DNA from 2 places in the Undibacterium sp. WLHG33 genome. Region 1 is predicted to be linked to the other one. Evidence: predicted binding sites of a transcription regulator. Region 1 holds the regulator's gene; the other holds the start of a gene.
The links. Region 1 encodes LexA, which represses DNA repair genes until DNA is damaged. Its sites were predicted from a motif close to ACTGTATNNNNATACAGT; they were not measured.
Positions count from the first base shown of each region.

Region 2: the regulator LexA is predicted to act here: its motif matches at 1,790-1,807, upstream of dinB (DNA polymerase IV).

Region 1 covers NZ_CP186697.1:1,604,740-1,608,164, reverse strand. Annotated here, with positions in the region: gene rpsR (30S ribosomal protein S18) at 1-97, opposite strand, end outside; gene priB (primosomal replication protein N) at 107-406, opposite strand; gene rpsF (30S ribosomal protein S6) at 441-809, opposite strand; gene lexA (transcriptional repressor LexA) at 1,042-1,698, shown strand; gene lon (endopeptidase La) at 1,764-3,425, opposite strand, start outside.
Region 2 covers NZ_CP186697.1:2,413,657-2,417,081, reverse strand. Annotated here, with positions in the region: gene ACOTSW_RS11105 (YbdK family carboxylate-amine ligase) at 1-416, shown strand, start outside; gene dinB (DNA polymerase IV) at 446-1,624, opposite strand; gene ACOTSW_RS11095 (thioredoxin family protein) at 1,897-2,376, shown strand; gene ACOTSW_RS11090 (PAS domain-containing sensor histidine kinase) at 2,501-3,425, shown strand, end outside.

The sequences.
Region 1 (3,425 bases):
CTGTGAAGCGGCAGAATTTTTTACGCTTGAACAAAGGGTTTTGTTGTTGACGCTTTTGCTTCAATTTGCTTTTATCAAATTTTTTACCGAATGCCATTTTTGGCTCCTAATCTAGTAAATGTGCCTGTATTTCAGTGATATGAAATACCAGACTTTTGCTGTTGCGATTTTTGCGTGCTAAAAAACCTGTGAATGCAATCTCTACATCTAAAGGCAACTCATTGAATGTTCCTGAAATGTCACCGGCAGCCTGTGCCGGAATTTCAAATTCAACCAATCGCCCTGTTCCGGCTTCCACCTGCTGAGAACTGTGCATCAGTATCGCAGACGCTATCGGTATCCCAGCCGGCGTGTACCGTATCACTGATTTCTCTAAGATACGTGCCTTCACTGTCAGTTGATTCACTGTTTTTTATACGACCTTTTTCAAATCAAATGAATTAAGCAGCTGGTGCTTCGACGCGTTGCGCTTTAGCTGCGTCTTCTTTTTGAACAGCTTTCATCATTGGAGATGGTGCTGTTTCAGCTTTTTTCATTTTGACTGTCAGGTGACGCAGAACGGCATCATTGAATTTGAATGCTGTTTCCAGCTCAAGCAATGTTTCTGCATCGCACTCAATATTCATGCAAACATAATGTGCTTTAGCCAGTTTTTGAATCATGTAAGCCAATTGACGGCGGCCCCAGTCTTCAACACGGTGAACCTGACCACCGCGTGCAACAACGCTAGCTTTGTAACGTTCGATCATCGCAGGAACTTGCTCGCTTTGATCGGGATGTACAATAAATACGATTTCATAATGACGCATATATTCTCCTTGTGGACAATAAAATAGCCTGCCTCGGCGTCAAGACGAGTGCAGGAAGAGGAAAGCCGACGATGATAGCGCACTTTTTCGTTTTATTCAATCAATTCGGCGCATGGGAACTTTGGCGGCGCAAGATTACATATAATCATAAAATTTTCTTGCACTTCGCATCTCACTGTATAAAAATACAGACTGTTCTTATATACAGCGTAATGACTTACGTTTACACAAAATGCTTAAGCTGACAGCCCGACAAGAGCAGATCCTGAATTTAATCAAAGATGCCATTCAAAATACAGGCTTTCCTCCAACACGCGCTGAAATAGCCTCAGAACTAGGCTTTCGATCAACGAACGCTGCCGAGGAGCATCTGCAAGCACTTGCGAGAAAAGGCGTCATCGAAATAGCTCCAGGAACATCACGCGGCATACGCCTGCTGGAATCAGAGTTATCGAGTCACATTACAGGTCAGCAAACCGCTTCAATGCAAGCCGCACTGCACCAAATCAGCCTGCCACTGGTTGGTCGCGTCGCCGCCGGATCTCCAATACTCGCCTCCGAACACATCGAAACCAGTTACCAGGTCGATCCTGCACTGTTCTCGGCAAAGCCGGATTTCCTACTGAAAGTCCGCGGCATGTCTATGCGGGATGCGGGGATTCTTGATGGCGATCTTTTGGCGGTAAAGAAGACTGACGTCGCGCGAAACGGACAAATCGTTGTCGCAAGAATTGGTGATGACGTCACAGTTAAGCGCTACAAAAAAACCGGGAATTCGGTTGAATTAATTCCCGAAAATCCTGACTATTCAACAATCAGAGTCAGTGAAATCGAAGAGAATTTCTCATTGGAAGGGCTGGCTGTCGGACTCATGCGGAACTGGGTCTGAAACACAGCGAGATTTAATAAAAAAAAGCGCCCGGAAATTCGGGCGCTTTTTTATTGAGGAAAATGTTAATGTTTCATCACTGCAAGATCAGCCTGAGGCTCAGCTGATCCTGCTGCAACGGGAATCTCCGCATCCACCAGAGGTTCAGGCTGTCGTTCTAAAGCAACTTCTAACACTTTATCTATCCAACGCACGGGGATAATTTCCAGTTTGTTTTTAACATTATCCGGAATCTCAGCAAGATCTTTTGCATTTTCTTCTGGAATTAAAACTGTTTTAATCCCACCGCGATGTGCAGCCAGCAATTTCTCTTTCAGACCACCGATCGGCAGAACCTCACCACGCAACGTAATCTCGCCAGTCATTGCAACATCCGCTCTTACCGGGATTCCGGTAAACACAGAAACCAGCGCTGTTGTCATCGCAATACCAGCCGAAGGACCATCCTTTGGCGTTGCCCCTTCAGGCACGTGAATGTGAATATCACTCTTCTCAAAAACGTCCGCCTTGATGCCCAAACGCTGAGCACGGCTGCGCACCACCGTGCGTGCAGCTTCGATCGACTCCTTCATGACGTCACCAAGCGTACCGGTACGTATGACACCACCTTTACCAGGCATCGACACCGCCTCAATCGTCAGAAGATCGCCACCGACTTCCGTCCATGCCAGACCGACAACCTGACCGATTTGGTTATCTTTTACCGCAACACCGAAATCGTAACGGCGAACCCCCAGGTATTTATCCAGATTTTTAGAGGTAATAGTCGCCTTTTTCTCGCTCTTCTTCAGCAACAGCATTTTGACTACTTTACGGCAAATTTTGGAAATTTCACGCTCCAGAGAACGAACGCCAGCCTCCCTCGTGTAGTAACGAATAATGTCTCTGATTGCGCTTTCTGCGACTGCGATTTCCGCCTCTTTCAGCCCATTATTTTTAATCTGCTTTGGCAGCAAATAACGTTGAGCAATACTGGTTTTTTCGTCTTCGGTGTAACCGGAAAGGCGGATCACCTCCATCCTATCCAGCAAAGCCGGAGGAATGTTGTAAGAGTTCGACGTCGCCACAAACATAACATCAGAAAGATCAAAATCAACCTCGATGTAATGATCTGAGAAAGTATGATTTTGCTCGGGATCCAGCACCTCCAGCAATGCCGAAGAAGGATCACCGCGGAAATCCGCCCCCATTTTATCGACTTCATCTAACAAAAACAGAGGATTACGAACGCCAACCTTGGCGAGACTCTGCAAAATTTTGCCCGGCATCGAGCCAATATAAGTACGCCGATGCCCACGGATTTCAGCCTCATCACGCACACCACCGAGTGCCATTCGGACAAACTTGCGATTTGTTGCGCGGGCAATCGACTGACCAAGTGAGGTTTTACCAACTCCCGGAGGTCCGACCAGACACAGAATCGGAGCTTTTAACTTATCCACGCGCTGCTGCACAGCAAGATATTCAAGAATACGCTCTTTAACTTTCTCTAAACCGTAATGCTCATCTTCCAGCACTTTCTCAGCATTCGTCAGATCATTATTTACTTTGGATTTTTTCTTCCAAGGCAAACCAACAATAGTATCAATATAATTTCTGACAACTGTGGCCTCAGCTGACATCGGCGACATCATTTTGAGTTTTTTGAGCTCATTGAGTGCCTTATCGCGGGCTTCTTTCGGCATTTTGGCAGCGATGATTTTCTTTTCAAGCTCATCGATATCCGC
Region 2 (3,425 bases), 810 kb from region 1:
CGATAGAACTCCGCGTCTGCGATACACCGCTGACAGTGGAACGGGCAGCAGCATTGGCCGCCTATCTGCAAATGCTATGCGCCTATTTGTTAGAAAAACGCGAAGCAGCGCCCGAAGAAGACGACTACCTTGTCTACAACTATAACCGCTTCCAGGCATGCCGCTTCGGCCTCGACGGAACCGTGGTGCATCCTAAGACTTATGTCGGTTGTTCATTACGCGAAGACATTTTAACCAGTCTGCGACGCATGGAACCTTATGCTGCAACGCTCGGCAGCCAGGAAGCTCTCTCGCATTTGGAACAAATTACGCATGAAGGCAACGACGCCCATTATCTTCGTCATCAATATGATGAAAGTGGCAGTACAGAAGGAGTGGTCAATGCCGCAATACAGCGCTTTCGTCAGGCCGTCTGATGCGCATACATCCGAATAGGTGACGATGATCAGTTGAACAAATCAATTTGCAATTGCTTTGTTTTGTCTTCATCTGCTCCAGCTTTAGATAAATTGCTGGCCTTCACGCCGAGCAATCGCAGTTTTTGATCCAAAGGTAAGCGGCGTACACACTCACCGGCATACCGGCGGATCACTTCTGCGCTTGCCGTTGTCGCTGGCAATCGGATGTCCCGGGTCGCAACGCGGAAATCCGCATACCGGACCTTGATGCCTATCGTGCGACAGACATAGCCTTTATTTCTGAGATCGTTGCTCACACGCTTACAGAGATCGGTAAAGATGACCGACAGCGTTTCGCGATCACGATGTGCATGCAAGTCACGCTCAAAAGTCGTCTCACGACTAATCACTTTAGGGGCCGAACTTGTCGTGATTTCCCGCTCGTCGATACCGCGCGCACTGTTATACAACCATAGCGCATAATTTCGCCCGAAGGTATTCTGCAGCAACTCTGGATCTGCATCAGCCAATTGCCCGATGGTGACGATATTCAGGCGCAGCAACTGTTCCGCCGCTTTTGGGCCGATGCCATTTATTTTCTTTACAGGTAAAGGCCATATCCGTTGCGGGATATCGGCCTCATTTAAAATCGTCAAACCATTGGGTTTGTCTAACTCGGAACCGATCTTGGCCAGTAACTTGTTCGGTGCGACACAAATTGAGCAGGACAAGCCCGTTGCCGCGACGACCGCTTGTTTAATTCTTGCAGCGAGCGTCGCCGATTCTTCAGGAATGCTGCTCAAATCAATATAGATTTCATCGATACCCCGGTCTTCAATCTCAGGCGCGATACTGGCAACGGCATTTTTAAACAACCTCGAATAATGGCGATAAGCATCAAAATTCGCTGGCAATAAAAACGCATCCGGGGCTAATTGCGCCGCTTTCATCAGACCCATCGCAGAAAAAACACCAAGTGCGCGCGCTTCATATGTAGAGGTGGTCGCAACACCACGGCCCGCATAATTTTTCAGGTAAAAAAACCGGCGACTGCCATCTGCATCAACGATAGGCGCATACTCCTGACGCCCGCCGATCACAACCGGATGCCCTTTCAGTTCCGGATAACGCAACAGCTCTACGGATGCATAAAATGCATCCATATCTAAATGCGCAATGCGGCGCGTATGAATCAACTCAGGATTCAGCGTTGAAGTCGGCGTCATAATGACAATAGGAAGAAGGTTGCATCTGCGATGGACAAGACGTCAGTAACCCGGACATCTGATTTTCCTGTACGGGATACATTGATTGAAATCTCAATGAATGAAATTTTGAGCCTGCGTATCATTGTTCTGAATATGTCTATTTTATCCGTTTTTTGTCACAAAACTGTATAAACATACAGTTAATTACACCTTTTTTGCGCCAGATCAGCGATGACAAAGCGCAAAAATTACGTCACTATCTGAGAATTTTCCTTTCCTCCTGCTTCAGCATGAAAAAAACTTTCTCCTTTCTCTCCAGACTCATTTCCGCGTGCGCTATTGGTCTTGCGTTCAACCTTGCACATGCTGACGTTGCCAGGCCATATGATGAAACCGCCGACGCGCCCGCCGCAGTCGCCAGGGCACTGACACAGGCACAGGCCAGCAACAAAAAAGTGCTGGTGATTTTCGGTGCGAACTGGTGCAAGGATTGTCTGGAGCTCGACCGCTCTATGCAAGGACAAAGCGCTGCGCTGATCGCCAGTAAATTCATCGTGGTGAAAGTGGACGTCGGTCAGTTTGATAAAAACCTGACGCTGGCAAACAGTTACGGCAATCCGATTAAAAAAGGTATTCCTGCTGCTGTCGTATTAAAAGCAGATAACAGTGTCTTATTTGCCTCTAAAGGTGGCGAATTATCAAATGCGCGCAAAATGAGTGAACAAGGCGTGTATGATTTCTTCAATCAGATCGTGACGCAGCACCCTTAATCACAACTGCGGCTGTCATCTGAGACATGCATCGCCGGCGTTGCCGGTCAGGGGCAGAATAGCGGTTTTACGTTGATCGCCCCTTTTTTCTGTCCGTTTTTTCTGTCTATTTTTAAGCAAGCAGATGTCTGTCACACCACCGCCACCGAATCCGCTTGCTGCAGAGATCACGGCAGCAGAGCTGAAAGCGCTGCAGGCCAGTCAGACCTTGCTGAATAATTTTTCGCGCTTTCTGCCAGCAGTCTTTTTCCAGTATCAGCGTTTTTCAGACGAACGCTTTTGTTTCAATTACGCGAGCGATGCGGTCGAACGCTTGTTTGAATTTACTGCGGCGGAACTGTGCGCAGACATCAATATTCTGTTCAGCAAAGTCCATCCGGCAGATCTGCCTGCATTCATGCTCAGCGTGCGTACCGCTGCGAAAGACCTGCGTCTGTGGACGCATGAATTCCGCATCGTTCTCAGGAATGGCGAGGAACGCTGGATGGCGGGCGAGGCCAGCCCGGAACGCCAGGAAGATGGCAGTCTGCTGTGGCACGGCTGTTTCATGGATCAGACCCGGAGTAAAAAAACTGAACAGAATTTAATCACCGCCGAACAACAGCGACGCCTCGTGATGCAGGCGTCAAATCAGGGTTTGTACGACATCAATTTGAACACCGGCGCCGCCACCTTCAGCCCCGAATACAGCAACATGATCGAACACTCGATCGACGAGTTTGCCGATCCGTTTGCATTCTGGGATTACTTCTGGAAACACAGTATCCATCCGGATGATGTAGATGCTGTCAGAAATGCCTATCGGACTCATTTTGCGTCCAAAGGAAAAACCGATTACCACGCCGAGTTCCGGCAGAAAAACCGTGCCGGTGAATGGCGCTGGATTATGTCGCTGGGGGCCGCCGTTGAATGGGATGAAAATCAACGTGCTGTTCGTATTGTCGGCACCCATATCGACATTACGGAACGCAAACGCACGGAAGAGCAATTACGTCTGAATCAGGAATTGTTGCGATCGAATAATGCCCGCTATAAGGAACTGGCGCGCG